One region of the Paenibacillus sp. 7541 genome, then DNA from elsewhere that is predicted to be linked to it. Evidence: predicted binding sites of a transcription regulator. Region 1 holds the regulator's gene; each other region holds the start of a gene.
The links. The regulator Rex, encoded in region 1, represses fermentation and respiration genes when NADH is low (regulators of the CRP and FNR family bind a similar motif). The targets are predictions, from matches to a motif close to TTGTGAAATATTTCACAA.

Region 1 (10,695 bases):
ACGCAACGGTTCTCTAAAGAGCCAAAATGTAACGGATGGCCAAACGGATGAAAAGCACGGGTTCTACAGAAAATGAGATCAGGTCGTCGCACTGATCTCATTTTTTACGCTAAGGGTGGGATGCACGCTATGTTTCAACATGTATTCGCTGAAATGAACAACATGTTAGATGAAATTGTGAAGCATTACCCTTCTGCCAATGGTCCCCAAAAGCAGGCGCTGATCCAAAACTGGAACATGCTGAAAAACATGAGCGAAGGCATCATTGAAGAATGGCTGCATTTTGAAGAAAAGATGGCCATTTTTCGCGAAAGTGCGATCTCGCCTCCTGTTTTTCCGTCGACCGAAGCGCCGGAGCTCCAGCTGGACGAATTCGTCCGCGGTCAAGGTTATTACAAGCTGCTGATGTTTCGTCCGGCCATTGCACAATTTGAGCTGGCTGCCGCGATTTATCCGGACAGTCTCCTGATCCGGCTCTACATCGCCATGTCCTATCTTCATCTGGGCGACACGTCCAGGGCGTTCGAGGGGCTCAAGTCGCTGTTGCCCCTTGCCGACGACAAGCGTCTGAAAGCGATGATTTACAACGCTCTCGGCTGCGTCCAGGCCCTGAATGGTTGTACAGACAAAGCGGAAGAATACTTTGCGCTGGCGATCCACAGCGATCCGACCCTGCCGGATCCGCTGATCAACCTGGAGGTATGCCACAAGAAGGGCGGCGAGCTGCAGTACGGAAGTCAGCTGATTTCGCTGCTGTAACCCCATATTCTGCACAAGGAAGCGATGCCAAGGAGACATGGAAGCCATGCCTTTGGCATCGTTTTTCATATCCGTGGAATGTTCAAAAACCCAAACTTCTGTTATGCTGAATATTAGTCTGGAAGAAAGGGATTTATACGAACATGAAATTTGCCGTATTGGATTTTGAAACTACGGGCAACCAGTCTGCCGATGAGATCATTCAGGTAGGGCTGGCCATCATAGAAGAAGATCGAAGCATATCCCGCGTGTACGGCACGTACGTCAATCCCGGGATACCGATCCCGCCTTTTATTACCAGTTTGACAGGCATCACGGACAGCGACGTTGCCGATGCTCCAGAGCTGGAGGATATGATGATGGAGCTGGTGCCGATGCTGGACGATGTCGTGCTGGTCGGCCATAACGTGGCATTCGATTTCAACTTTTTGCAAAATGCGCTGGACCGCTGCGGATATTTGCCGTATAGCGGACGCATTCTGGATACGATGCATTTCTTGAAAATTTGCTTTCCGTCGTTGCCTTCGTATCAGCTCGGGATGGTGGCCTCGCATTTCGGCCTGGAGCATGACCGGCCGCATCAGGCGGACAGCGATGCACTTGCGACCGCGCAGGTGCTGCTGAAATGCCTGGAGGAGATCGATGATCTTCCGCTGCTGACGATCCAGCGGCTGAGCGATTTGTTTGCCGATGAGGACAGCGATCTGGCCTGGTTTTTTGACGGCATCCGTACGGAGCGGGAGCATCAGTCGATTCAGGACCTGGATACGTATACCTATTTCAGGCAGTTCGCACTTGCTGTGGATGACTGGACGGAGATCGCGCCAGTGCGGAATGAAGAGGAACCGAATCCGCTCGCCAGTGTCAGCTTTGATGAATATATGGAGCAGGTGCGCGGGCGTCTGCGGGACATTTTGCCACAGTACGAAACCCGGGAAGCGCAGGATATCATGATTGGTGAAGTGGTGAAAGCGCTGGACGAGGACAAGCACCTGCTGATCGAGGCAGGAACAGGAACGGGCAAGTCGCTCGGATATTTGCTGCCCTCCATCTATCAGAGCGTCAAGCAGGAGCAGAGGGTGATGGTGAGCACGCATACGATCAACCTGCAGGAGCAGTTAAGAGAGCGTGACATCCCACTGTTGACCAAGGCTGTTCCCTTCCCGTTCAAGGCTGCTGTCTTTAAGGGCAGGGGGCATTATTTGTGTTTGAGAAAATTTGAACATAAAATAAATAGAAGAGACTTCCATACGCCGAAGGAGGATGTCATCACCGCCGCACAGATGATCGTCTGGCTGACGCAAACGGAAAGCGGCGACGATGAAGAGCTTAATCTGGGAGGACGCGGGGGAGATTTCTGGGATACGGTGGCCAGCGATTCGGACTCTTGTCTCGGACGCGCCTGCCCGTGGTTCAGGAAATGCTTCTACCACCGGGCGAAGCATGAAGCCGGGCTGGCAGATGTCGTCATCACGAATCACTCCAAGCTGTTCACGGATGTGAAAGCGAATCATCAGCTGCTCCCGTCCTATGATCGTCTGGTTATCGACGAGGCGCATCATCTGGAGGATGTGGCCGGTAAGCATCTGGGCTTGTCGATGAAGTATTTTACCGTCACGCACACCCTCACCCGCTTGTACAAGGACAGCCGCAACGGGCAGCTGCCGGCTCTGCGCCAGATGCTCTCGGCCTCGGCCGAGGAGAAAGCGACCCAATGGATTGGCGTCATCGACCGCTTGTATCCGGATCTGATTACGGTGAAAGAGAACTGGGACCGGCTGAACGAGCTGCTGTTCGGACTGATTCCGGACCGGGGGGATTCAGGCGAGTCGGGGCAGCTAACCATGCGCCTTTCCCCTGTCAAAAAGCCCAAGGATTGGGATAGTTTGGCCGAGATTGAGCGTCAGATTTATGTCACGCTGGGCGAATGTATTCGCAAAGGCGAGCAGCTTGCAGCTGAAATCAAGGAAGAGCTGGACGACTATGGCGCGGACAGTCTCATTACCGACATCACCGGCTTATTCAAGGATCTCGCTTCTCACCGTGAAGGGCTGCACCAGTTTATGGCTTTGGATAATGAAGGTATCGTATACTGGATGGAGGCAAGCTCGAATTTCAAGAGCAAGTCGCTTCAGATGTATGCCGTTCCGGTGGATGTCAGCGCGCAGCTGAAAGAGCTGTTTTTTGATAAAAAGCGGAGTGTCATTCTGACCTCGGCCACGCTGTCGGTAGATAAATCGTTTCAATTCATGATCGACAGCCTCGGTCTTCAGGAAGCAGCTGAAGAAGGGCAGCTGCATACGGTTCAACTGCCTTCGCCGTTTAACTACCGGGAGCAGGCGCTGCTTGTGATTCCGCGGGATTTCCCAAGCGTGAAGGGGACGGTGGGCGATCCGAAATTTGTGGATACGCTCGTTCAATCGCTGGCGCAAACGGCAGAGGCGACGAAAGGGCGGATGCTGGTGCTGTTCACTTCTTACCGCATGCTGCGTCAAGTGTACGAGCCCTTGAAGGAGGCGCTCTCCTCAAGCGAGATCGCTGTGCTGGGACAAGGGGTTGACGGGGGAAGCCGGACCAAGCTGATTCGCCGCTTTCAGGACAGCAGTGCATCTGTGCTGCTTGGCACAAGCTCGTTCTGGGAAGGGGTCGATGTTCCGGGCGAAGCCTTGACCTGCCTTGCGATCGTACGTTTGCCGTTTCAGCCGCCGAGCCATCCGCTGGTGGAAGCCAAGAGCGAACTGCTTCAGCAGCAGAAGAAGAACCCTTTTATGAAGCTGTCTGTGCCGCAGGCGGTCATCCGCTTTAAGCAGGGCTTCGGCCGGCTCGTACGGACCGCGCAGGACAAGGGAATCGTGATCGTCTTTGACACGCGTGTGATCGAATCCTACTACGGGAAATATTTCTTGTACTCGCTGCCGGGCCCGAAGATGGAGCATATGCCGACCGATCAGATGGTGCCGAGAATTGCCGAGTGGCTGAATCATAACAAGAAGAATGAAATCACCAATGACGAATCGTTATTACAATAGGAGCAAGCCGCAACATTTAATAGCCTGTTAATAGGGGGAGCATGCATGAAATCGGATAAAATTTCAGAGGCTGTCGTTCGCAGATTGCCAGTATATCTGCGATACTTGAATGAGCTTCACAAACGGGAGGTTACAACGGTATCCTCCCAAGAGCTGGGGCAGAAGCTCGACTTGAACCCGGCGCAGATCCGTAAGGATCTGGCGTATTTCGGCGATTTTGGCCGCAAGGGCATCGGTTATGATGTTTCTTATCTGATTGAGAAGATTCGCCAGATTCTGAAGCTGGACCAGAGAATTAATGTCGCGCTGGTCGGGGCAGGTAATCTCGGACATGCGCTATCCAATTACAATGCATTTCTTAAGGATAATATGAAAATCGTAGCCGTCTTCGATGCGCATCCGGCGAAAATCGGAACGAGCATCAACAATTTGACGGTGCAGCCGATGGAAGAGCTTGAGCGTACCGTGCGCGACAATGCGATCCGGATCGGGATCATTACCGTTCCGGATTTTGAGGCCCAGAATGTGGCGAACCAGCTGATTTCCGCCGGCATTGAGGCCATATTGAATTTTGCGCCTATTATTTTGAAAGCACCGGCACATATCCGAATCCATACGGCAGACTTTACGACAGACCTGCAAAGTCTGGCCTACTATTTGGATAACGGGAAGGAGGAATCGGCTCATGAAGAAACACAAGTGGATGGTTGAGAACGGCACCTTTGCTGTGTTAGAAGGCAACCAGTCGGTTATCAAGGGCTACATGGTGGTTGAGGATGACCGGATTACGTATATAGGGGAACAAAAACCGCAGATCGAGGAGCCGATCGAGATCATTGACGGAACCCATCTGCTGTTCCTGCCGGGACTGGTGAATACGCACGGCCATGCGGCGATGTCACTGCTCCGGGGCTACGGCGATGATCTGGCCCTGCAGGTATGGCTGCAGGAGAAGATGTGGCCGATGGAAGCCAAGATGAAGGCAGAGGACATTTATTGGGGAGCTTCCCTGTCAGTAGTCGAAATGCTGAAGGGCGGAACGACGGCTTTCGTTGATATGTACGATCATATGGATCAAGTCGCTTCGATTGTGGACCAGTCGGGAATGCGCGGCGTGCTAATGCGCGGCGTGATCGGCCTCTGTCCCCCTGAAGAGCAGCGTCAGAAGCTGAATGAAGCGATTGCGTTTGCGAAGGCGTGGCATGGGAAGGCCGATGGCCGCATCACATCGATGATGTCGCCGCATGCACCGTATACATGTCCACCGGAGCTGATCGAGATGTTTGTGCAGGCTTCTGAGGATCTAGATTTGCCGCTGCATACGCATATGTCGGAGACAAAAGCCGAAGTTCAGCAAAATGTGGATGATTACGGGCTCCGCCCGGTCGCGCATCTGGAGCGGCTCGGAGTATTCTCCCGACCGACACTGCTGGCGCATGCAGTTCATCTGACAGATGAGGAGATTGACATTCTTGCCAAGCACAACGTCGCGATCTCGCATAATCCGGGAAGCAACCTGAAGCTGGCAAGCGGCGTCGCGCGTGTCCCTGAACTGCTCAAGGCGGGCGTCACCGTCTCTCTCGGCACGGATGGTCCGGCGAGCAACAACAATCTGGACATGTTCGAAGAAATGCGGCTGGCTGCCCTCATTCATAAAGGGGTGAGCGGTGACCCGACAGCTGTACCGGCATCGGAAGCGCTGCGCATGGGTACGGAATATGGCGCGAAGTCCGCCTTCTTGAATGAGGTGGGCAGACTTGAAGTAGGCATGAAGGCTGACATGATCGCTCTGAACACGGATCAGGCCCATTTCCTGCCCCATACTGATTTCATCTCGCATGTCGTTTATTCGGCAAGCGCTAAAGATGTTGAGCATGTATGGGTGGACGGCAAACAGCTGGTTAAGAACGGGGAATGCCTCACCGTGGATGAGGAGCGCATTCGCCGTGAAGCCCAGCGCACGTTCGAGCGTCTGACGGCGCAGTAAGCATATTGACGTGGGAGCGGGGATGGCGGATTGAAAAAACGAACCAAGTGGATATGGCTGAGTGTATCCGGCGTATTGCTGCTGCTGTTAGGCATTCAAATCTATTATTCTTATGTGATGACAGATTCATGGAATGAGGAAAGACTGGCCATTGGTGCGGCCAGACAGTATGGGAACCTGGTGACGGCGGACAAATCATACAAGTCGGTATGGGGCGAAGATAATACATACTGGGTTGTTACCGGTCAGGGGCCGGATCAGCAGGAGCTGATCGTCTGGGTCAAATTCACCGAGGATAATGTGCCTGTGGAAGGTGCGGAGGGTGTTCATGCCGAGCCTTTGAGCAGCGGGTTGTCCGAAGAGCAGATGCGGGCGCAAATCCTCCAGGAAATGCCGAATGCCGTCATTAAACGATTGGTGCCCGGCATGTATGAAGGGGAGTACGCCTGGCAGCTGTTGTATGAGAATAGCGGCCAGATCGGCTACCGATTCTATCGCTTTCAGGACGGCAATCAGATCGGAAACGACATTATTTTGCCGAACCAGTAACACAAATGGCAGTGAAATCGGATGAATATGAAAGATCTGCGCCGATGTAAGATCGCGGGTGTAACGTTATCCGGTATTTTTTACAACATAAAAAGGTCGAAAACAGTGCGCTCACGCTGTTTTCGACCTTTTTGTATTGGCATTGTGTACGAATTTCTGCAGAAGTTTATAATATATTCACAGGTTTATATGAAAAAGTATATAAAATGTGATATACTCTAATCTGTACTTAAAAGTATATTGTTGATATTTCGTTGTTTTGTGCTCTCGTATATATTGAAAGATATCACATTTTATATAGAAAGATAGAAGGAGGAACTTCATGAAACTACGTATTGTTCCTATTGCATTGACGGTTGTTCTGTCGTCAGTGGTCCTCTTCGGCGGTTGGTTTCTATATCAGAAGTTGGCGGTTCAAAGCCCGCTTCACCAAATTGTCTCTACGTATGATGGCGTGAAGAACGCTCATATTGATATTAAACAGGATACGGTGAACTTGAAACTGGATTTGGAGCCGGACACGAATCTTCAAGGCCTCGTTCAGAAAATCCAGCAAGAAGGAACATCCGTGATCGGGAGTAAAGAATTAAAGATCGACGTGGAGGATCATTCCTCCGAGGAACTGAATGAATGGTGGGATCGTGCGATGCTTTCGGTCGCGGAGGCGATGGATAACAGGCAGTATACGGGAATCCAGACTTCGCTGGAACAGCTCGCCCAGGCTTCGCCGCATTTGCAGGCGAAGGCTTCCATTGATGATAAGAATGTATATGTAAGTCTGTCCGACGGCAAGTCGGCCAAATTTATTATCCTTCCAAGACAGGGCGGTCAGATGGGGGTGTGGAACCATGTCTAAGCTAGCTAAGGAAATTGTCATCGGGTTTATCCCCGTCCTTATTGTGTTTCTGGCTTATATCGGCGTGAACATCGTTCCGCTGCTTATTGCAGGCGCGCTGATCGGAGGGCTGCTGCTGGTGGCCAAGCTGAAAGGCGGCATCGCTGTGGGCGCTGGTCAGGAGCGCAAACGGAAGAAAAGCGGGCCGGCCAAGCTGACCTTTGAAGAGATCGGCGGGCAGGACAATGCCAAGCAGGAGCTGCGCGAGGCGCTCGATTTTCTGATTCGGCATGAAGATATTAAGAAATTCGGCATTCGCCCCTTGAAGGGCATTTTGCTGACAGGGCCTCCGGGAACAGGAAAAACGCTGATGGCCAAGGCGGCGGCGCATTATACCAACTCCGTGTTTGTAGCAGCATCAGGCAGTGAGTTTGTTGAAATGTATGTCGGTGTAGGTGCCGGGCGAATCCGGGATTTGTTCAAGGATGCTCGTAACCGAGCGGCAAAAGAAAACAAGCAGAACGCGATCATCTTCATCGACGAAATTGATGTGATCGGCGGCAAGCGTGAAGGCGGACAGCAGCGTGAATATGACCAGACGCTGAACCAGCTGCTGACCGAGATGGACGGTATCTATTCCCAGGACACCCCGCGGATTCTTGTCATTGCAGCGACGAACCGGAAAGAAATGCTCGATAGCGCGCTTCTTCGTCCCGGCAGGTTCGACCGACTAATCCAGGTGGACCTCCCGGATAAAAAGGGCAGAGCGCATATTTTGAGGCTGCATGCGGATAACAAGCCGCTCGCACCGGATGTCGATCTGGACAAAATCGCGGAGGAAACGTACGGATTCTCCGGCGCACAGCTCGAAAGCGTCATGAATGAAGCGGCGATCTATACGATGCGTGAGGAAGCCAGCATGATCACACAGCGCCATCTGTCCATGTCCATTGATAAAGTGATGATGGGCGAGCGCTCTGACCGGGAGTCGAATACCGAAGAGAAGCGGCGGGTGGCTATCCATGAGCTTGGACATGCCATCATGGCAGAGCTGGTTCGTCCGGGAAGCGTGAAGCAGGTTGCGCTCAGCCCGCGCGGCAAGGCGCTCGGCTATGTGCGGCACAATCCGCAGCAGGAGCAGTACTTGTATACCAGGACATTCCTGGAAGAGCAGATCATGATTGCGCTTGGCGGGGCAGCTGCCGAAGAAATCTATTACGGCGGGCGCAGTACCGGCTCTAGCAATGACTTTGAACAGTCGCTGAACATCGTGGAGACGATGATGAAATCGGGCCTCACTTCGCTCGGCATTATCAATATGAATATGGTGACGACTGAGGAGCTCATGAGAGAGAACAATAAGATTTTGGAAGCGTTGATGGGCCGCACGAAACAGATGCTAGAACAAAATCGGCCGATTTTCGACAACTCACTTGATATCCTGATGAAGGAGGAACTTCTCTCCGGGGAACAATTCCGTTGTCAATTTCGTGAAAATACAATTTTACCAGCATAAAATGTTATGCTGGTTATTTTTTTTTACTTTTTTCTCGTGCTAAGATATTATTATAGTTTGTCGTCTAATAGTATGTATTTTTCGACAAATAGGGGTACAATAGAGCAAGAGATACAGAAAGGATGGAGAGAACAACCATGCATTTCAAAAAAATCGGCGTCATCGGCGGCGGAACCATGGGGCAAGGAATTGCCGAAATGTTAGCTGCCAAGGGGCTTGACGTGCTGCTGGTGGAGAAAACACCGGAGAGACTGGACTATTCGTATAGCATGATCGAAACCAGCCTCGATAAGCAGCTCGAGAAGTGGGGAATTACACAGGCGGAGAAGAAGCTTATTCTTAGCCGCATCCAGAAGGTGACACATTTTGCAGAGCTCAGCTCCTGTGATATGGTCATCGAAACGATCATCGAGGATCTGGATGCGAAGAAGAAAGTATTCGAGAAGCTGGATGAAGTATGCCCGAGCCATATTATACTCGCCAGCAACACCTCCACGCTCAGCTTGACCGAGCTTGCAAGCTCGACCAAGTATCCGGAGCGTGTCATTGGCATGCACTTTATTCACCCTGTATCCAAAGTAGATTTGGTTGAAATTATTCGGGGTCTTAAAACTTCAGATCATACATTTACAGAAACGAAGCATTTCGTTGAAGAAATTACAAATAAAAAAGGGATTATGGTATACGAATCCCCAGGCTTTGTCACAACGAGAATGATCACGCTCTTGATCAATGAAGCGATGCATCTGCTTCAGGAGGGCGTAGCTTCGGCCGAGGATATCGATGATGCCATGAGAATCGGTTACAACTTCCAGCACGGCCCGCTCGAAATGGCAGACCGCTTCGGTCTGGATTCCATTCTCGCAGCGCTGGAACGCATGTTCCGCGAGTACGGGGAGCTGAAATACCGTCCGTCCATCGTGCTCAAGAAGATGGTGCGCGCGGGACAGCTCGGCGTGAAGACGGGAGAGGGCTTTTTCAAGTACGACAAGGATGGTGACCGCATATGAACATTCTCGTAATTAATGCCGGCAGCTCGTCGCTGAAATACCAGCTGTATAATATGAGCGATGAATCCGTATTGGCCAAAGGACTTGTAGAACGCATCGGTATGGACTCCTCCATTCTTACGCATAAACCGACTGGCAAGCAGGAAGTAACCGAAGTCAGCGAAATTTTGGAGCACACTACGGCGATCCGTAAGGTTCTTGGCATGCTTACAGATGCAGAGCATGGCGTCATCAGCACAATTCATGACATTCAGGCAGTAGGACACCGCGTCGTGCACGGGGGCGAATCCTTTAAGGAATCGGCGCTTGTGAACAGTGAGGCCAAGTCGGAAATTCGTCGTCTGTTCGATCTTGCGCCACTGCATAACCCGGCTTCGATGATGGGGATTCAAGCGGCAGAGACCAACATGCCAGGCATTCCGCAGGTCGTTGTCTTTGATACGGCGTTCCATCAGACGATGCCTGAAAAATCTTATCTGTACGCTATTCCTAGAGTTCTTTATAATAAGTATAAGGTGCGTCGCTATGGCGCTCACGGCACCTCCCATGCTTATGTCAGTCAGGCGGCTGCAGAGTTTCTGAACCGTCCGATCGAGGATTTGAAAATTATCACCTGCCATATCGGCAACGGCGCTTCGCTTACTGCGGTACAGGGCGGAAAATCGGTGGACACATCGATGGGTATGACGCCGCTTGAAGGCCTGATGATGGGAACGCGCAGCGGTGATCTGGATCCGGCGATCGTGCCATACGTGATGAACAAGGAAGAGCTGACGGTCAACGAGGTGAACTCGATGCTGAACAAGCATAGCGGTCTTCTCGCCATTTCCGGTGTCAGCAGCGATATGCGCGAAATTACGGAGGGCATGGAGAAGGGTGAGCCGAATTCGACTTTGGCATTCGATATGTACGAATACCGCCTCCGGAAATACATTGGCTCCTATGCAGCAGCCATGAACGGCGTGGATGTGATCGTGTTCACCGCCGGCGTAGGCGAGAACTCGATTGTG
Region 2 (10,695 bases), on a different contig from region 1:
AGTGTACCATATTTGGTGAAAGATTCCTCTCAATGGAAATGGAAATCGAACGAAAGCATGCAATTCCCTAGCGGATAGATGAATTAGGAGTGGTGCTGTTGTCATTTAATATCATGAAGCTCCTATTTATTCCTGTTATTTCGGTATTTATTATGATCTCCTCTGTATATCTCGGATATAGCTCCAAAATTCCCGTCATGGTCCTCACGGCGATCCTTCTCTATGGCAGCATGGTTCTGGACCGGAAGTACAAATGGCTCCGTTATGGGCAGTTTCTGTTCCTGGGAGCGTTTCATTTATCCACCCAGCTGAACTGGTGTGTGCTGCTGTACTACATCCTGATTATTCATCTGATCCACCGAAAATCGAGCTTAAAGGAAACGCTGCCGATCAGCGTTCTGCTCGTGCTTCAATATTCGCTGATCCGGCAGGTGTACATGCCGCCAACCAGCTATAACCTGCTCGTAACGGTATTTGACTTTATTTCCTCACTCGTCGTTGTGTTCTCCTACCACTTCGTTCACCGGCTCGAGTATGAGAAGAGCAAGCTATGGAAAGAAAAGCAATTCCTCACCTTCCACGACGTCTTGACCGGACTGCTGAATTATGATGGGTATATGAACAAGGTTCAGGAACTGGTAGAGTACCGCACGCCATTTCAGCTGGTTCTGCTTGACATTAACAATTTCAAGTCATTGAATGGCAAAGATATATCCACCGCTAACGAAATTCTGATCAGCATGGCCAAAGCCATACAGCTCAGATTTGATGAGCATCTAATCGGCGCTTCAAGATATGCGGGTGATCGCTTTGCGATTCTATTAACCGAGCAGGCGGTGATCGATGACGAGAAGTTTAAGTTTGACGCGATCGGGGTCAAAGTATGTTACAGCATTACCTGTTATCCGCATGAAGCTTCAACGTTCCAGGGGCTGATTACGATGGCGGAGGACCGGATTTTTCAGATGCGTCGGAATGTGTGGCTAAGAGAGCAGGACGAGCTGTTCCGTACGGAAAAAATGAAGATGATCGGAGAGCTGGCGGCAGGCATGGCGCACGAGATTCGCAATCCGCTCACCTCCATCAAAGGCTTTATCCAGCTGTCCAAAATTCAAAATTACAACATCAAGCCCTGGTACGATGTCATTATGGGAGAGATTACCCGCGTTGGGGAACTGACGGCTGAATTCCTGCAGTTCTCGAAGCCGCATGCCAGCAACATGAAGCTGGAATCGTTGTCCGGATGCATGATTCGGGTATACTCCTTGTGCGAGTCCGAGGCAGCCTCCTATGGGCATACGTTCTCACTGGATTTGCCGGATCAGGAGATTAAAGCCAACATGGACCGGGACAAAATTATTCAGTTATTGATCAATTTGATTCGCAATGCGTTCCAGGCGATGGAGAAGACGGGGCATGTTTCGTTTTCTTTAACAGAAGAGAGCAGGGTGGCGGTCATTCAGGTAACGGATACGGGGAAGGGCATTCCCCCGTCTGATCTGCCCCAAATTTTCGAGCCTTTCTATACAACCAAAGAAGAGGGCACCGGTCTTGGGTTATCCGTATGCCAAAAAATTGTGGAGGATCATGGCGGGAGAATTATGGTTGATAGTGAAGTGGGGACGGGCACAACATTTACCGTCCGGATTCCGATTGTGACCGAGGTCGATTAAGAGGTCGATTAATTAGAGGCTTAACCGGCATAAGCACTAGGACAAGGCTATCCGGAATAGGCAGGCTGGAAGCCATCCCGATACTCAGGCTGGAAGCCATCCCGATACTCAGGCTGCCGGCTTGAGATTGCCGCCGGGGCTTTCCCTGCTAACTGATCGGAACCACTGGTACCCGAGGGCGATCATCATCATAATGTCCACGGCATCTCCGCCATAATACATCAGCATGCTGCCGGTCTCTGCCTGAGCTAGAGGCACACCTACAGGCGGGTGGGCATAAAGGTGCTTGGACAAAATGTTGTGTGCGGCCGCTGCGAGAATGAGCACAATGACCCGAAGCGGGAGCCGGTACCGGTGGGGAGCCGGCTCATTGGCAAGGATGGAGGCGGTGAACAGATACCCTGCCAGAAACACATGAATATGAATCAGAGTATATAGGAAGCGCGATTCGTGCATGGCCGCATATAAATCGGTCGTGTAGAGAACCCACAGGCCGCCGATATTCAGCAAAGCCGCCATGACGGGATGACTTATGATTTGCACATAACGGCTTTTTAACAGACGGGTTAGCCGCCGTGCGGAGCTTGTGCGGAGCGTGCGCAGGAGCAAGGTCACCGGGCGGGAGAAGGCGATGAACAGCGGCCCGATCATGCCGAGCAGCAGATGTACGGTCATATGAGCGGTAAACTGATGGTGAGCCTCCTTAGCCACTGGTCCGATGAGCGATGCGGCAAGGCTGGCCAAGCCCAGCGCCCAGCAGATAGAGCGGAGCACCGGCCAGCGCTTAAGATGCCGGCCGGTGGCCCGCGCAGCTGCAATATAGGCCACGAGCAGGGCTGCACCTATGACAAGCACGAGTGTGCCCGGGATGTGATAATCCAATGAGTGGGCATTATGTACATGATGCATAATTATAACCTCCGCGATAATGAGTGGGGCTGCACGGCTTTCTCGTCACGTTCTGGTGCGGCGGATGAGAAACAGCCCTGCTGTGAGAACGATCGCTGCAAGGATGTTCCAGGTAAGGTCGTAGGGCAAGACATCGACCTCATACCGGATCTGGTGCAGCCGCATCAGCTTGTGCTGAATGATGCCATCATACAGCTGGAAGCCTCCGGCACCGGCAAGGGCGCCACCGATCCAGCGCATGCTGTGCAGCGCTTGACGTCTGCGAAGATCGGCATACATGAACAGGGAGGCGATCGTTGCAAACCAGCTGAACGCATGGAACAGTCCGTCTGTGACGAGACCGACACTGGTCGTTGAACGGTCGTAGAAATGATGCCAATGTAGCAGCTGGTGAAAGACAAATTCGTCAATAAAGGCGACGAACCCGAGGCCAAACAATATGCCGGACCACAGGCTTCGCTTTGCATTTTTTTGCATGGGCATACTCCTTTGGATGATCTGCTTGGTTCATCGTTCAAGCGGGTGGATAGAATTCATTACCCCATTCTGTCCGGTCTGAATGGAAGTCAAACCGAAGCAGCAGGAAGGAAGACAAACCCGGCGTCGCTGTTGTGCCAGCCGTTGATAGAAGTCAGAGTAGGATATAAGGATCTGGAGGCTAGACAGGGAAGGGACGTAAAGCCGGTTAATACCGGTTAATACCGGTTAAAGCGGGCCACCCCTGCCTTTGGATAAAAGACGGCATAAGAGGGAATCTTGTGGGATGAACGTCATTACGAGGAGTTGGCATGGATGTACCATTTGTACACGCACAATGATCTGGACGGTGTCGGATGCGGCATTATAGCCAAATGCGCTTTCGGTGACCAGACCAATGTCCGCTATAATTCGGTCAACGGATTAAACCTGCAGGTAGAACGGTATCTGGACAGAATGTCCATTCCGGATCATCCGTATGACATGCTGTTCATTACGGATTTATCGGTGAATCCCGAGGTCGAGAAGCGACTGCATGTGTTTGTTGATGAGGGCGGTCATGTTCAGCTCATTGATCACCATAAAACGGCATTGCATTTTAACCAATATGAATGGGGGCTTGTTGAAGTCCATCACCGGGACGGCCGGCTCGCATCGGCAACTTCCCTGTTCTACGAATATTTGATTCAACACGGACATATTGCTTCAACGGAGACGATGGACCAGTTTGTAGAGCTGGTTCGGCTGTATGATACCTGGGAGTGGGAGGAAGTGAACCGGGTGGAGGCCAGGCGGCTCAATGATCTGTTCTATATGTTGTCCATTGACGAATTTGAGGTCAAGATGGTGGAGCGCCTGCGCCAGGGTCAGGGTTTCTATTTTGACGAATTTGAAGAGAAGATTCTGGAGATGGAAGAAGGGAAAATCGAGCGTTATATCCAGCGCAAGCAGCGGGAGATGATTCAGACGTACGTGGATGAATACTGCGTTGGCATTGTGTATGCCGAATCGTATCATTCCGAGCTTGCAAATGAGCTTGGCAATCTCCACCCGCATCTGGATTACATCTCAATTCTGAACATGGGCGGCCGTAAAATGAGTCTGCGAACGATTCATGATCATGTTGACGTCTCGGAGGTGGCCATGCGTTACGGAGGCGGTGGACATGCCAAGGCTGCAGGCTGTACCATAACGGAGGAAGTCTACCGCTTGTATGCGGCGGAGCCGTTTGAACTGGAGCCGATTCGGTTCGATGCCGTCCGGAACCAGTTCAATGTCAAGGGCGCAGAGTCCGGCGTGTTGTACGAAAGCTGGGGGGAGGACCTGCTGTTCGTCTACGCACAGGCAGGCGAATGGGTGATCGAATGGAACGGGGAGTCACTGCCGTTTCGTTTCTCTACGTTTCACGATGCCGAGCGGCATATGAAGCGCCAGTATGGAGCATGGCTCGCCCGGGACGACGTGTATGTGCAGATGCTGAAGGATCAGCTGATCAACACCCGAACGAGCAGGGAGCTGGAGCGGCTCTCGCTAACTTCGGATCGGGATGATGAGAAGACGCTTGAGGATGGTTAGCCGCGCCTGTTGCGCGAGCGTGCAGCCCGTGCGTGGAGCCCGTGTCGCCGCGGGCGCAGCAGGTGAGGTGCGTGCTTGGAGCGGGTAAGACCGTACCCCCGGCACTACTGGCACAACAAAAAAACGGACTGCGTGAGGCAAGCCTCGCGCGGTCCGTTTTCTTATTAACTTGGTTAGTGATTTGATCGGGCAGTGATCACGAGTACCAGCCCCATACGAAGATGAACAGGGTGCCGAAGATGGTCACCAGTCCGACAAACAGAGCGTAGGCAATGTTGATATACACGGATTTTTTATCTTCGCTCTCGCCTGCATGCATGAACAGCACGAGCTGTACGGAAGCCTGCAGGACGGCCGTTACTACCAGGATGGCCATTTTCGAAGCAAACGGCATATCGAGCAGAACGACCAGCGCTACCGCCGAAAGGACGAGGGAAGAAATGTAACCCGCAACATGCTTGATTGGAAACAGCTGTTTCAACATATTACATCAGTCCTTTCAGGTATACAAAGCTGAAGATAAAGATCCATACAACGTCCAGGAAGTGCCAGTACAGCGAGAATATAAACGATTTGTTCGCTGTCGAGTGATCCAGACCGTGCTTCTTGAGCTGGATCAGAATGACGCTTCCCCACAAGAGACCGAAGGCCACGTGAGCACCGTGTGTGCCGAGCAAGGTGAACAAGCTGGAAGCAAAGGCGCTGGTAGAGAGCGTCAATCCTTCATGCACGTAGGTGAAGAACTCATAAATCTCAATGCCCAGGAACGCGGCGCCGAGAAGCAGGGTAATGACGATGAACATCATGGTCTGCTTCTTCAGGCCGAGCCGCATCGCATGGATCGCAAGCCCGATGGTGAAGCTGCTTGTCAAGAGCAGGAAGGTCTCCAGCAGCACCGGTGTCAGTTCAAAAATTTCTGCTCCGCTAGGACCGCTGGCATAGCGGTTCACCAGTACGAAGTAGACGGTAAACAAGGTGGCAAAAAGCGCAATTTCAGCTCCAAGGAACAGCCAGAATCCAAAGATTCGGTTTCGATTCTCTTCCGTTCCGTATTCAAGCGGTTGAGTGGCATCTATTTTCATACCGTATCACCCCGCAGTTTCTGTTCGGTTTGAACAATTTCTTCAGCCGGAATGTAATAGCCATGATCACGTTCAAAGGACATGGTAGCCAGAATGATCAAGACGGCGATTCCGGCGATGATGGACGGTGTCCACCAGCTGAATACCAGGAAGAAGCCCAGGAAGAAGAAGGCGACACCGAGTACAAACGGTTTTCCGGTATTGCTTGGCATATGAATTTTCGTAATCTTCTCATCCGAGAGCGGTTCATTATTCTTCTTCGCAAACCAGAACGCATCGCGGCCTTTCACTTTAGGTGTAACTGCAAAATTGTATACCGGCACCGGACTTGGCGTTGACCATTCCAGCGCGCGTGCATCCCAAGGATCGCCCGTTTTGTCGCGTGGCTGGTAACGTGTACTCCAGTAGATGTTGTACACAAGAAGAATGAACCCGATCGCCAAACCGATCGCACCGATCATGGACAGCAGGTTCAGCGGACCGAACCCGGTTTCTTCCGAGTAGGTGTAAGTCCGGCGTGTCATCCCTTGCAGTCCCAGGAAGAACATCGGGAAGAAGGTGACGTTAAACGAAATGGCGATAAACCAGAATGCCATCTTGCCAAGACGTTCGTTCAGACGGAAGCCGAACACTTTCGGGAACCAGTAATGGAAGCCGGCAATAACGGCAAACACCGCACCTGGAATGAGCACATAGTGGAAGTGGGCAACCAGGAACATCGTGTTATGGTACTGGTAGTCCGCACTGGCCATGGCCAGCATGACACCGGTCACGCCGCCGATCGTAAAGATCGGGATGAAGGCCAGGGAATACAGCATAGGTGTCGTGAAACTGATTCGGCCCTTATGGAGCGTGAAGAGCCAGTTGAATATTTTGACCCCTGTCGGAACGGCAATCGCCATCGTTGTAATGGAGAAGAATCCGTTGACCATTGCGCCTTGACCCATTGTATAGAAATGGTGGGCCCACACAAGAAAGGACAGGGCGGAAATGACAACCATACTCATAACCATCGAGGTATAGCCGTACAGATTCTTTCTTGCAAACGTAGAGATAATCTCACTGAAAATACCGAATGCAGGAAGAATAACGATATATACCTCAGGGTGTCCCCATACCCAGAACAGGTTCGCCCAGAGCATATCCATGCCGCCATTGGCCATCGTAAAGAACTGAGAGCCGAACAGACGGTCAAACATCATGAGCAGCAGCGCGATCGTAAGCACCGGGAAAGCGAAGATGATAATGAGACAGGTGATTAGCACCGACCAGGTGAACATCGGCATGCGCATCAGTGTCATTCCCGGAGCGCGCATTTTCAGAATCGTAACGATAAAGTTGACGCCGGTTAACAGCGTACCGATCCCTGATATTTGCAGGGACAAGGAATAATAGTTGTTGCCAACCGTCGGACTGAATTCAATGCTGGCTAGCGGGAAATAAGCGGACCAGCCTGCGTCCGGCGAGCCTCCAATAATGAAGGAGATGTTGAACAGCATCGCGCCGGCAAAGAAAAGCCAGAAGCTGATGGCGTTCAGCTTAGGGAAGGCAACGTCACGCGCGCCGATCTGCAGCGGAACGATCACGTTCATCAAGCCGAAAATGAAAGGCATCGCCATGAACAGAATCATAATGACGCCATGCGTCGTGAAAATCTCGTTATAGTGCTGTGCGTCCAGAAACTTCATTTCTGGCGCTGCGGTTTGAGCACGCATCAGAAGGGCGTCAACGCCGCCCCGGAACAGCATGAGAAGGGCGCAGATGATGTACATGACACCGATTTTCTTATGGTCTACGGTTGTCAGCCATTCCCGCCACAGGTATCCCCATTTCTTGTAATAGGTTAAACCGAATAGGATCGCCAGCGAGACGAGAACGATGCTCACCATGGCCCCGTATATTAGCGGATCTCCGGTAACGAAAAATTCGTCCCATTTCATAAGGGTCTTGCTCCTTTCTGGATGTATGAAGTGAACCGGGCTTGCCTCGGCAAGCCGGATTTAGTGCCCGTCATGACTACCTTGCTCGTCATGGTTGTCGTGTTCATCCTGTCCATGATGCCCGTCATGCTCAGTATCCGGGCTTTCGTCGGAAGAATGGTCGCCGCCGCTGCCATGATGATGGCCTTCTTCTGGCGGAGGGCTAAACTCAAGATGAGTCGATGAAAATGTCATTCTGCCGACATGGGCGGTGTTCAGCAGTTTGTTGAACTCGTCCTCGGTCAGCTCCGGTGCGGTCGCTTTTACGTCATCGACCCATTTCTCATATTCAGGAGCCGACATGGCCAGCGCCTCAAACTCCATATGGGCAAAGCCTTCACCGTTAAAGTTAGCGTTCCGGCCCATCATGGAGCCCGGCTCTTCCGCAACCATGTTCAGCTTGGTGATCATATCGCTCATCGCATACTTCTGACCATGAAGCTGTGGAATCCAGAAGCTGGTGATCGTACCGAAGGAATACAGTCTGAACTCAATCGGGCGATGTGTAGGAATGTTGACATAGTTCACAGTTTCAATGCCTTCCTCAGGATAGCTGAAATGCCATTTCCAGTTGGAGGAAGAGGCATAGATAACCAGCGGTTTCTGGCTCTCGTAGCCTTCTGGCACATTCTCTACAGCAACGGTTGTTTTAACAGTAACAACAGATAGAATGGCAACGATAATAATCGGAATCGCAGTCCAGGTAATTTCCAGCCAGATATTTCCCTCCTCGTGAGGGGGCTCATATCCTTCGTTAGATTTTCTGGCCCGGTATTTCGTCAGCATATAAATGTAGAGCACGTAAACGACGACCAAGACCCCGATCATCATCAGAATCGAAAATATGATCGTATCCGATAGTGTTCTGGCAGCGGGTCCTTTCGGATCCAGAACCGTAAGCGAGCTGCATCCCGATAAGAGCAAAACAACGCTCAAAAACAATGCAAGTAACGGTCCTCTTTTCTTCATGATGTACCCCTTTCCTTGAAACGGCTTCATTCGATTCAATAGTTTGATTACCCTTATACTAGGAAGTAATAAATTTCTTTGCAAAACATATAAAATAGAAAAAATAACAATAAAATCCATATTCGTGGCGATGTGTTTAAGATTATGTGTTCAAATTGTTACAAAACAGCGGGGATATGAAAGAAATCATTGTTATGGCGCGGTTTTCCGACTGTTCATTGTTTGTTCAAAATTTCACGAGAGTTCCCAGGATCGTCACAATTTCAGACTCGTTTTCGCACCGGAAACGGGGGTGAATGGTGGGGGAGAAGCGGGAGAAAGCCCTTGCCAGCAAGCGATTCAGCGCGATATGAGATTTTTTTCACATAAAAAATGGAAGGTCGTTCACTTAAAGTGAGGCTCCATCGCTCCCCGATGCCGGGACGGGGTTCACGCGGGATTCCCGGCAAGGGCATCGGGATGAATCCGATGGATGGCTTTAAGTTGAGTTGGCCTGATTAATATTTCTGGATCAGATCAGCCAGGCGTTGCAGCCCGAACTCCAGCTGCTCCAGAGAGGCATAGGCATAGGACAGCCGAAGATGCTGACGATCCTGGCGGTCGTACACTTGACCGGGGTTGAGAAGAAGTCCTTCTTTCAGAGCCTGTTCGAATAGGTGGCGGATGGGCATCTTCTTCATAAGGTGAAGCCAAATGTAAAACCCGCCTTGCGGCACAGTCCAGGAGGCGAGCCCTTGAAAATGCTGTTCCAACAGGTTAAGAACGAGGTCCCGGCGCTGCTTCAAGGCAGCCCGAATCTCAATCAGATGCTGTTCATATTGCCCGGTAGCCAGCCAGCGGGCAACGGCAAACTGGGACAGGGAGCTGGATCCGTAATCGGTCTGCATCTTGATATCTGCCAGCCGGTTGATGACCGGCTCAGGTCCGGCAATCCAGCCGATGCGAAGCCCCGGTCCAAGCGTCTTGGACATGCTGCCGATGTGAAGAACCATCCCTTGGCGGTCCAGTGCCTTCAAAGGCGGGGGAGGCGCTTCATTAAACCACAAATCCCGGTACACATCGTCCTCGATAATCGGAAGACGTTCCTGCGTGCATACTTGCAGCAGCGCCTTGCGCCGTTCTGCCGTCATCAGAATACCCGTCGGATTATGAAATGACGGAATGGTATACAGCAGTGCGGCGTTATGCTGGCGCTTGAGCCGGGCGAGGGTATCTGTGCGGATGCCGTGATCGTCCATCGGAACCCCTTGAAGGCTCATGCCAGCCGATTGAAAGACATGGACCGAGTTCAAATAGGATGGGGTTTCCAACAGAACGGTGGAGCCACGGTGAAGCAATCCGAGCGAAATGAGCTGCAGCGCCTGAAGCCCGCCAGATACAATCATAATGCCGGCCGGAGACGTCTCGATCCCTCTGGCGTGAAGATGCTCGCTTAGCACCTCCCGCAGGTGGAGGCTGCCTTTCGGCTCCGAGTAGCCAAGCGTGAACGGCTCGTCTGCCTCGGCTTCGCTAAATATCTCCTTCATTTTCTGCGCGGGCAGCAACTCGGGGGAGAGCTCTCCTGTTCCGAGGCGGATCATACGGTCATTCGTCTCGGCGTCGTTAATCTGCTGAATGATTTGAATATTCGGCTGATAGGAGCCGGACTGTACGTAGTGGTTCCAATCGGGCGGCGGCTCGGCTGCTAGCGCATTCCAGGTATTATTCACAACGACGGTACCTTTACCGACCCGGGCCTCTAGCAATCCGTCCGCAATCAGCTCGTCGAGGGCATAGATAACCGTGCTCCGGTTGACAGCAAATTGGGCGGCGAGCTGCCGCTGGGAGGGGATGCGGGTCCCGATCGGCCATTCCCCGCTCATGATTTTGTCTTTCATATCTTCATAGATTTGTTGATAGAGAGGAATTCGGGAGGATGAGTCCCATTCGGATGGTGAGCGCATAGTCAGTCCCCTTCCTGCTTCGTATGGGTCCATTATATCGAATTGGTTGGGATGGATGTCAACCAATTGGTTGGAGACTTGGTGAAGT
Region 3 (10,695 bases), 170 kb from region 1:
CGCAGCGGATGCACATTCAAGCGCGGACATGGCAATATCTTCTACTTCCGTCCAGGTCATGAAACCTATCCAACCTACCGCAACCCTGAAGTGCTGAAAGTCATTTCCAATGCGATTCGGTGGGCACCATCCAAAGCGGGTAAACAGGTGTTCGGAAACAGTCAGCCGATCCGTCCGCTGCAGATTCCGGTCGTATAAGTTAGCTTCCGCATTCATAATAGCGGCAGAACCGGTCAAGGATTATATATTCTTGACCGGTTTCTTTGCATCTTAGGGTAATATAATGTATGAAAGGGTGGATAACCTGGAAGGAGGGGAACCGAATGCTGAGTGGAATCCGAAGCGCGCCGGTGGATCCATCCGTCATTGCCGTCTGCAGAGCCCGGCTGAGCGGGCACCCGGTGGAAGGATTTCTGCTTGGGGGAGGCACGTATCCGGCACAGGTGATGTTTGTCGGTGAAGCGCCGGGAGCGACAGAGATCCAGGAAGGACGGCCGTTTTCCGGTCAGGCCGGGGAGGAGCTGGACGGGTATTTACAGCGGCTTGGGCTTACCCGTGATGAGGTGTATATCACCAGCGTCATCCGCAGCAGACCGTATAAGGAGAAGCCGCTGACCCGGGCGTCAGGGGAGACGGTGATCAGCCGTTCCAACCGAACGCCTACCAAAACTGAAATCTTGGCGCATGCGCCCATACTGGATGAAGAGATTCGCTGGGTTCAGCCGCAGATCATTGTGCCGATGGGCAATACGGCGCTGCACAGACTGATTGGCAGTCACGAAACGATTACTTCACTGCACGGCAAGCTGATTGAAGGGCCAGTTCAGCAGGCGGCCGATCCGGCAATGCCGGATAAGGGCTATATCTTCTCAAGGGAAATCTATCAAATATTCCCTTTGTTTCATCCGGCTGCTATACTATATAACAGGAAGCTGACCGATATTGTTATGTCTGATCTGGATCATTTATCTCAAATTTTAAGAAGAAACAGCTGATTTTATGAGGAAAAAGGGCTAAAAGGTTTTCAGAAGCCTAAAAATATGCTAAAATGAAACATACTAACTAATCGTAAGTTTCACATGTTAGTGTTTACCCGTATAATGATGAGTACAAGGTGACTTCGCAAAGAGGTGAAGGATATGGGAGCTACAAACATCAAGCTCTGTCCCCGGTTTGAGTCGGCGTTTGCATGCCTTGGCAAGCGATGGAATGGACTGATCATTCAGGCGCTGATGAGCGGACCGAAGCGGTTTAAAGACATCTCCAGTGTCATACCGTCCATGAGTGACAAGATGCTGTCCGAGAGAATGAAGGACTTGGAATGTGAGGGCATTTTGGTACGACATGTTTACCCGGAGACTCCGGTTCGTATTGAATACGAATTAACTGAAAAGGGGAAAGCGCTTCGTCCCGTAATGGATGAAATCTCCAGTTGGGCGGAGCAATGGATTGAAAAATGACGGTGGTTCATTCGGCACTTCCACAAAAATAGACCCTGACCTGAGACATGTTCTCAGTCAGGGTTTATTTTCGTATGAATAATTAAATTTTTAACTATATTATGTGAAAAATATCACAAAAATAAAAGGGCTCAAACGATATAATTGACATGTAAGGGAAGAGATAAGCTGCATAACGAGCGGGGAGGAATGCATCGTGACGAATCGAAAAAAACAAAAATTAGTTGTCATAGGAAACGGCATCGCCGGAATTGGCACGATTGAACAAATTATTAAACTGGGCGGAGCCTATGATATTACGGTCATTGGCCAGGAGCCACACCCGAACTACAACCGGATCATGCTGTCTTACGTTCTGGAGGGCAGCAAAACGATCGATGATATCGTATTGAATGACTGGCAATGGTATGAAGACAATCAGATTACGCTTCACACCGGTACGGCAGCGACAGCCATTGATGAGGCAAACAAAGTGGTGGTCTGCGACAATGGCTTGAACGTGCCTTACGACAAGGTGATTATTGCGACCGGCTCGCGTCCGTTTATTCTTCCGGTTCCAGGCAGTGATAAGGAAGGCGTCGTTGGCTTCAGGGATATTGCGGATTGTACCCGCATGCTCGAAGCGTCCAAAATCTACAAGAAGGCGGCTGTCATTGGCGGCGGTTTGCTCGGACTTGAGGCAGCCAAAGGGCTGGTGAGTCTCGGTATGGAGGTCACTGTCGTTCACCTGATGGACGACTTGATGGAGAGCCAGCTCGACTCCCATGCGGCCCGGATGCTGCAGCAGGAGCTTGAGCGCCAGGGAATTCGTTTCCTGCTCGGGAAACAGACGACTGAAATATGGGGAGATACCCGGGTGAAAGGGTTGCGCTTCAAGGATGGGGGCGAACTGGAGGCCGAGCTGGTTGTGATGGCGGTCGGCATTCGCGCGAATACGGCGGTGGCTCAAGCGAGCGGCATTGAGACCGGACGCGGGATTGTCGTCAATGACTATATGGAAACGTCGATGCCAGATGTATATGCGGTAGGCGAATGCTGTGAGCATCGCGGCGTATGCTATGGCCTGGTGGCTCCGCTGTTTGAGCAGGGACAGGTGCTGGCCAAGCATTTAAGCGGGGTGGACACTAAGCCGTATGAAGGATCGGTGGTATCGACCAAACTGAAGATCAGCGGAGTTGATGTGTTCTCGGCCGGCGAGTTCCTGGAGCAGCCGGAGCATACCGTGATTACCGCTAAGGATGAGTGGAAGAAGACATACAAAAAAATTCTGATGCGGGACGGGCGCATCGTCGGAGCGATCCTGTTCGGCGACGTAAGCGAATCGGCCAGCTTGCAGTCTTTGGTCAGACAGAAGGCGGAAATGACGGATGAAATCTATGCTTCCATCATGGGAACCGGGTGCGGAGGACACGGGGGCAGCAAAGCCGCGATGGTGGAGAACATGCCGGATGACGAGATTGTGTGCGGCTGTAACGGGGTGACGAAAAAGGCGATTGTGGACGCCATTAACGGTGAGGGCTTAACGACAGTAGATGAAATTAAGGCCTGCACGGGAGCGACCCGCTCTTGCGGCGGCTGCAAGCCGGTGGTGGAGCAGATTCTCCAGAGCGTGCTCGGGGCCGGCTATACAGCCAGTGCCAAGCAGGGAATATGTCCGTGCACGACGCTCGACCGGGATGAAATTGTGGCACAGATCCGGGATAAAGGACTCACCTCCACGAGAGAGGTCATGCATGTCCTGGGCTGGAGCAATCCCGAGGGCTGCTCGAAGTGCCGGCCTGCCATCCATTACTACCTCGTCATGCTGAATCCTGAAACGCATCAGGAGGAGCGAGAGTCCCGCTTTGTGAACGAGCGGCTGAGCGCAAACATTCAGAAGGATGGCACGTTTACGGTAGTGCCGCGGATGTACGGCGGGGTGACGACACCGGAGGATCTGAAGAAAATTGCGGATGTATCGCTGAAATATAATGTGAAAGTCGTCAAGGTGACGGGCGGTCAACGTCTGGATCTGATCGGCGTGAAGAAGGAGGACCTGCCGAAGGTGTGGGAGGAGCTGGATATGCCGTCAGGCTATGCGTACGCCAAGTCGCTGCGGACGGTGAAGACCTGTGTAGGCTCCCAGTTCTGCCGCTTCGGCACACAGGACTCCATGAGCATGGGCGCCTTGATCGAGAAGAAGTTCGAGCGGCTGGACTTTCCGGCGAAATTCAAGATGGCGGTTAACGGCTGTCCGCGGAACTGTGCCGAAGCCTGCACCAAAGATATCGGCATCGTTGGCAATGACGGCGGCTGGGAGATCTTTGTCGGCGGCAACGGGGGAACGAAAGCTCGCCTTGCCGATTCTTTCTGCAAAGTGAAGACGGATGAAGAGCTGATTGAGATCTGTGCGGCGCTGATGCAGTATTACCGCGAGACCGGCAAATATTTGGAAAGAACATCGGAATGGGTGGAGCGTCTGGGCCTTGATTCTATCCGCGAAGCGGTGCTGAGCAATGACGGCGAGCGGAAGGCGCTGGTCGCAAGAATCGAGCTTGCCCTCAAGCAGGTCGAAGACCCTTGGAAGAAAGTGCTGAAGGATGAGACGCTGCGGGAAACGCTGTTTGAGGACGTCAAACCGGTCACGATGAGCTGATTTTATAAAACCTGAACGGAGGATGACACACATGGAGAACGGAATGTTTACACCTGTTGGCCGGCCGGAGGATTTCCCGACATTGCTCGGAAGGAAGGTGTCAGTATGCGGCGAGGAAATCGCCGTTTTCCGAACCTCGGATCATCGCTGGTTTGCACTGGAGAACAAAAACCCTAACCCCAAAGGAGGAACGCTGGCCGAGGCCATCGTATCCGGCCACTATATATATGATCCGCTGTACGACTGGAAAATTGATCTGACGACGGGCCTTGTGCAAGCGCCGGATACCGGCCACGTGCGAACGTTTCCGGTCCGGGAGGCCGATGGAATGATTGAGGTAGGCGTGGCGGCAGGCGGCCAGCAGACGGAGCACCCGGGAGGTGAGGTCCGTGTTCGCTGAAGATGTGGAAGCCGTCGTCCAGGCGGCGGTCAAGAAAAAGGAACAGATGAAGACCAATTTTCTGCGTTACTTCGTATCCGCGATGCTGGCGGGCGCTTATGTCGGAATCGGCATCATGCTGATATTCAGGCTGGGCGCTCCGCTTGCAGCGGAAGGTTCGCCGCTTCAGTCTCTCGTGATGGGAGCGGCCTTCGGGATTGCGCTCACACTCGTTGTGTTTGCAGGATCGGAGCTGTTTACCGGCAACAATATGTTTTTTACGATGAGCACGCTGTCCGGACGGACCACCGTATCGGATACGTTGAAGAACTGGGTGGTTGTGTTCATCGGAAATCTTGTCGGAGCCATTGTGCTCAGCAGTCTGATCTATGGCTCCGGACTGTTTAAGGGCATTCCGGCTGATCACCTGATTTTTACCGCGGCCGCCAAAAAGATGAACGATCCGTTTATGGAACTGTTTTTCCGGGGGATTCTGTGTAACTGGCTCGTCTGTCTCGCTTTATGGATGGGCATGCGCACCAAAGGGGAGACGGCGAAGCTCATTCTGATCTGGTGGTGCTTGTTTGCCTTTATTGCAACAGGGTACGAGCATAGCGTAGCGAATATGTCGCTGCTTACGCTGGCGGTCATGCTGCCCGGGCATCCGGAGACGGTGTCGATTGCCGGTTGGATCGGCAACATGGTGCCGGTGACGCTTGGCAACATTGTCGGGGGCAGTGTGTTTCTCGGGATGGCTTATTGGTTCATCTCTTCGGCGAAGACGAAGACAAGCACGAAGACGCAGGACAGCGGCCAGGAGAAGACGCTGGCTAAATAAACATAACAAGAAAGCGGACTTTACAGGCTAGCCAGCTGCATAAGTCCGCTTTTGTGACAAAAGAAAAAGGCCATCCTCGATATCGTTGATCTGAAGGATAGCCCAGCCGGGTGGGGGAGGCTCATGCTATGGTATTGCTCGCCTAGATCCTGCAAATTTCCTCCGGGCACAGCTCGCAGTGGCAAATATCCTGCAGCATCGTCATATCTTTGATCAGAATCATGCCTCCGATATATTCGATGGCGTCTTTTCTTCGCAGGTCGCTCAGCATCCGGTTTACGCTTTCCCGGGTTGCGCCAATCATGTTGGAGAGGTCGGTGTGCGTAATCTTTTTGTTGATCAGAACGGTATCGTCCTCTTGCTGCTGACCGTAGCTGTTGCTCAGGCGGATGAGCGTGGAGGTGAGCGCCCCCGGCTTGCCGTACATCATCAGGTCTCTGAATTTGGTTTGGGTGATGCGGTGATGGATGCCCATCCATTTCATGAAATCAATCGCAAAATCGCAGTGTTGGCAGATCAGCATTTCCAGCTCTTTTTGATCGATGACGCCGACCACCGTGTCCTCTACCACTTCGGCCGAGAAGCTGTGATTCGTTCCGAAGAACGGATCGGCCTGGCCAACCATGTCGCCGGGATGATACATATAGAGGATCAGTTCTTTGCCTTCATCGGTCGATTTCGTTAATTTGACACAGCCGCTCTTGATGTAATAAAGTTTGTCGGAAAAATCGCCTTCCCAAAACAGATGGGAGCCTTCAGGGAGCGTTCTATCTTTCATGGCAACGAGCAGACGGTTCAAGTTCTGCTCCGAAAAACAGCGTGTGTTTCCTTGGGCTTGCATTGTCAGTTCCATCGTTTTCATTGTTGGCATCTCCTAACATCCTATTTTTAATACATTCAATCTTTAAATACATTATAACGTGAAAAAATTCACTTGTGACGCGACAAAAGTGTCTAAATTTCAAACATTGTGATCATTTTCACTTAAAAGGGGTGATAAACGGGGAAGAATAGCATAGTGGGGCGGATCGTGATTGGAATGAAAAGGCACAGGTATAGGTGTTTTAACGAAATATTTCGTTATTTTTTATATTGTGAAAAAATTCACATGATTTTGGTTTGGCGCATGATATGATCAAACCGTAAGCAGCGTGAGGATGCGCTGAACATAGAAACGAATACCATTAGGAGGCGAAGAGAGATGGCTGTAACGAAAGAAAACGCGGATAACAAAAAGCAAACGGCAACCGGTTATATTGATCAATTGATTGCAAAAGCGAACCGGGCGCGGGAGAAGTTTATGGCTCTCGATCAAGAACAAGTAGACCGGATCGTGCAGGCGATGGCGATGGCCGGGCTTGAGCAGCACATGCAGCTGGCCAAAATGGCCGTGGAGGAAACGGGAAGAGGGGTATATGAAGACAAAATTATTAAAAACCTGTTCGCTACCGAATATATTCACAACAGCATCAAATATGACAAGACGGTAGGTGTCATTGAGGATAATCCGTACGAAAGCTATCAAAAGATTGCGGAGCCGGTCGGCATCATTATGGGCATTACACCGGTGACGAACCCGACATCCACCACGATATTCAAGGCGCTGATCTCGATCAAAACGCGCAATCCGATCATCTTCGGGTTCCATCCGTCAGCACAGGCCTGCAGCCGCGAGGCAGCCAAAATTTTGCTGGAGGCTGCAGTGAAGCATGGGGCGCCTGCCGATTGCATCCAATGGATTGAGGAGCCTTCCATGGAAAAAACAAATCTGCTGATGAACCACCCGGATGTGGCGCTCATCTTGGCCACCGGCGGTTCGGCAATGGTGAAGGCGGCATACAGCTGCGGCAAGCCAGCGCTCGGCGTCGGTCCCGGGAATGTGCCATGCTTTATTGAGAGAACCGCTGATCTGGATCAGGCGGTGTATGATTTGATCCTCTCGAAGACGTTTGACAACGGCATGATCTGCGCATCCGAGCAAGCGGTCATCATTGAAGAGCCGATCTATGACCAGGTGAAGAAGAAAATGATCGAGAACGGCTGCTATTTTGTAAGCAAAGAGGAAGCAGCGAAGCTGACGGCCGGGGCAATGGTTGCCGATAAATGCGCAGTGAACCCTGCGATCGTCGGACAGCCTGCGGTCAAGATCGCCGAGGCATGCGGCTTTACAGTGCCGGAGAACACCAAGATTCTCGTGGCCGAGCTGGCCGGGGTTGGACCTGGCTATCCGCTGTCTGCGGAAAAACTGAGCCCGGTGCTGGCCTGCTATAAAGTGAAGAATGCGGAAGAGGGGATCAAGCGGGCAGAGGAAATGGTTGCCTTCGGCGGGATGGGTCACTCCTCGGTCATCCATTCGAATAACGAAGAGGTCATTGCCAAGTTTTCCGATCGCATGCAGACCTGCCGCATTCTCGTGAATCAGCCGTCCTCCCAGGGAGGCATCGGGGATATCTACAATACGAACCTGCCGTCGTTGACGCTGGGCTGCGGCTCTTACGGACGGAATGCAACGTCTTCGAACGTAACGGCTGTCAACCTGATTAATGTGAAAAGGGTGAACCGACGTACCGTGAATATGCAGTGGTTTAAAGTGCCGAGCAAAATTTATTTTGAAAAAGGCGCAACGCAGTACCTTGCCAAAATGCCGGACATTCAACGTGTGGCCATCGTGACCGACCCCGTGATGGTGAAGCTCGGTTACGTGGAGCGGGTGGAGTATTACCTGCGCCAGCGCCGGACGCCGGTTGCGATCGAAGTGTTCTCGGAAGTGGAACCGGACCCGTCGACTACGACGGTCGAGCGCGGAACAGAAATGATGGCGCGCTTTCAGCCAGACTGCATCATCGCCCTTGGCGGCGGTTCGCCAATGGATGCCGCGAAAGCGATGTGGCTGTTCTACGAATATCCGGACACCGAGTTCAACAGTTTGAAGCAGAAGTTCATGGATATCCGCAAGCGGACGTTCAAATATCCGAGACTTGGCCAGAAAGCCCAATTCGTGGCGATTCCGACAACCTCGGGTACAGGCTCGGAAGTGACCTCGTTTGCGGTCATCACGGACAAAATCCAGGGCAATACCAAGTATCCGCTGGCGGATTATGAGCTGACGCCGGATGTGGCGATTATCGATCCGGAATTCGTATACTCGCTGCCGAAAACGGCGGTTGCCGATACAGGGATGGATGTGCTGACCCATGCGATTGAAGCTTACGTATCGGTCATGGCCAACGATTATACAGACGGCCTCGCCATCAAAGCGATCCAGCTGGTATTCGAATATCTTGAAGCATCGGCATTGACGGGTGACAAGCTTGCGCGGGAGAAAATGCACAACGCCTCGACCCTGGCGGGCATGGCCTTCGCCAACGCCTTCCTCGGCATCAACCACAGCCTGGCGCATAAATGGGGCGGTCAGTACCATACCGCGCACGGTCGTACCAATGCGATTCTGATGCCGCATGTGATCCGCTACAATGCCAAGAAGCCGACCAAGCATGCCGCATGGCCGAAATACAAGTCGTTCGTGGCGGATCAGCGGTATGCAGAGATCGCCCGCATTCTCGGACTGCCAGCGCGCACGACCGAGGAAGGCGTGAACAGCCTGATCCAGGCCATTCGCGATCTCAACCGCAAGCTGGGCATTGAAGAATCGTTCCAGCAGCTGGGCTTCGATCCGGCCGATTTCGAGAGTCGGGTAGAACAGCTCGCTGACCGGGCATTCGAGGATCAGTGCACCACGAGCAATCCGAAGCTGCCGCTGGTCAGCGAACTGGCAGACATCTATCGCAACGCCTTCTACGGCCGGTTCTAATCGGCTGCGGCGGGCTCCCGAGGCGGATGTCAGACGGGGGTCGGCACCGCAAGGCGAGGCGAAGCTTGAATGATGGCGGCTAGTGCGTTTCGAGGAGCGGAGTCACAGGTGATAAAAATCACGTTCAGGCCATGATTTGTGATCATTATCACAGATTGAGGCTGGCAGCAGGTCTACAATAAAGGTGTAGCAGGATTTAAGCATTCTGGAGTCCCAGATCAAGTGAAGAAAAACGGAAGCTTGCAGCTTGTGAGCGGGATAGCAGCATCCACATTTGTGAAATATGTCACATAAGCGGATCTGGGATGTCGCCCGTGGATTTCCCGCTCCGGGCTCAAGTTGCCTAAAAAAATATTGGAGGGATTCAATATGTCGGTGATTACACAGGAAGTCGGCTGGAGAAGCTTCACGACCGGTAAATGGGCGAAGGCTGTTGATGTCAATGATTTTATCGAGCGCAACATTACACCTTACTATGGGGATGAGCAGTTCTTGGCGGGTCCGACGGAGAACACCAAGGCGCTGTGGGAAATTATATCCGAGCTGAGCGTGAAAGAGCGCGAGCGCGGCGGCGTTCTGGATGTGGACGTCAACACGCCATCCACCATACTGTCACATGGGCCAGGCTATCTGGATAAAGACAAGGAGCAGATCGTCGGATTGCAAACCGATGAGCCGTTCAAACGCTCCATTCAGCCGTTTGGCGGTATCCGGATGATGATCGACGCATGCAATGCTTACGGCTTCGAGCTTCCGCAAAGCATCGTGGACATGTTCACTCACATTCGCAAGACGCACAACCAAGGGGTGTTTGATGCCTATACCTCCGAGATGAGAGCAGCGCGTAAAGCGGGCATTATCACCGGTCTGCCGGATGCTTATGGCCGCGGCCGCATTATCGGCGACTATCGCCGGGTGGCGCTGTACGGCGTGGATTTCCTGATCCGCGATAAGCAGCGTGAACTGCAGGAGCTTGAAGTGGATCATATGGATGAAGCGGTCATTCGTCTGCGTGAAGAGGTGTCCGAACAGATTCGAGCCCTTCAGGAATTGAAGGAAATGGCCAAGATGCACGGCTATGACATTGCCAAACCGGCCAACAATGCCAAGGAAGCATTCCAATGGCTGTACTTCGGTTATCTCGCTGCGATCAAGGAGCAGAACGGAGCGGCGATGTCGCTGGGCCGGGTATCCTCCTTCCTCGACATTTACGTACAGCGCGACCTGCAAGAAGGAACGCTGAACGAGCAGACAGCCCAGGAGCTGGTCGACCACTTTGTCATGAAGCTGCGCATCGTGAAGTTTCTGCGCACCCCGGATTATAACGAGTTGTTCAGCGGGGATCCGACTTGGGTAACCGAATCGATCGGAGGCATGTCCGTCGGCGGCGAAACCCGCGTGACCAAGAACAGCTTCCGCTTCCTGCACACCTTGTACAACCTGGGACCTGCACCGGAGCCGAACCTGACTGTATTGTGGTCTGAGAAGCTGCCGGAGGCGTTCAAGAAGTACTGTGCCAAAGTATCGATCGAAACAAGCTCCATTCAATATGAGAACGATGACCTGATGCGT

Region 2: a site for Rex is predicted at 8,887-8,904, ahead of qoxA (cytochrome aa3 quinol oxidase subunit II). Genes of this name have one in related genera too.
Region 3: a site for Rex is predicted at 1,562-1,579, ahead of nirB (nitrite reductase large subunit NirB). Genes of this name have one in related genera too.

Annotation. Positions count from the first base shown of each region.
Region 1 is NZ_NQLZ01000015.1:220,304-230,998, forward strand. Features, by position in the region: gene panD (aspartate 1-decarboxylase) at 1-17, shown strand, start outside; gene CHH75_RS10255 (tetratricopeptide repeat protein) at 130-759, shown strand; gene dinG (ATP-dependent DNA helicase DinG) at 903-3,788, shown strand; gene CHH75_RS10265 (redox-sensing transcriptional repressor Rex) at 3,834-4,499, shown strand; gene CHH75_RS10270 (amidohydrolase) at 4,474-5,775, shown strand; gene CHH75_RS10275 (cell wall elongation regulator TseB-like domain-containing protein) at 5,806-6,324, shown strand; gene CHH75_RS10280 (hypothetical protein) at 6,647-7,180, shown strand; gene CHH75_RS10285 (AAA family ATPase) at 7,173-8,675, shown strand; gene CHH75_RS10290 (3-hydroxyacyl-CoA dehydrogenase family protein) at 8,813-9,685, shown strand; gene CHH75_RS10295 (acetate/propionate family kinase) at 9,682-10,695, shown strand, end outside.
Region 2 is NZ_NQLZ01000002.1:856-11,550, reverse strand. Features, by position in the region: gene CHH75_RS01755 (ATP-binding protein) at 99-1,673, shown strand; gene CHH75_RS01750 (cytochrome c oxidase assembly protein) at 1,782-2,582, opposite strand; gene CHH75_RS01745 (DUF2243 domain-containing protein) at 2,628-3,059, opposite strand; gene CHH75_RS01740 (DHH family phosphoesterase) at 3,375-4,634, shown strand; gene qoxD (cytochrome aa3 quinol oxidase subunit IV) at 4,831-5,118, opposite strand; gene qoxC (cytochrome aa3 quinol oxidase subunit III) at 5,120-5,716, opposite strand; gene qoxB (cytochrome aa3 quinol oxidase subunit I) at 5,713-7,656, opposite strand; gene qoxA (cytochrome aa3 quinol oxidase subunit II) at 7,717-8,664, opposite strand; gene pdxR (MocR-like pyridoxine biosynthesis transcription factor PdxR) at 9,162-10,607, opposite strand.
Region 3 is NZ_NQLZ01000015.1:49,591-60,285, forward strand. Features, by position in the region: gene CHH75_RS09345 (ThuA domain-containing protein) at 1-198, shown strand, start outside; gene CHH75_RS09350 (uracil-DNA glycosylase) at 324-995, shown strand; gene CHH75_RS09355 (winged helix-turn-helix transcriptional regulator) at 1,140-1,460, shown strand; gene nirB (nitrite reductase large subunit NirB) at 1,657-4,095, shown strand; gene CHH75_RS09365 (nitrite reductase (NAD(P)H) small subunit) at 4,127-4,495, shown strand; gene CHH75_RS09370 (formate/nitrite transporter family protein) at 4,485-5,312, shown strand; gene CHH75_RS09375 (Crp/Fnr family transcriptional regulator) at 5,455-6,174, opposite strand; gene adhE (bifunctional acetaldehyde-CoA/alcohol dehydrogenase) at 6,514-9,123, shown strand; gene pflB (formate C-acetyltransferase) at 9,493-10,695, shown strand, end outside.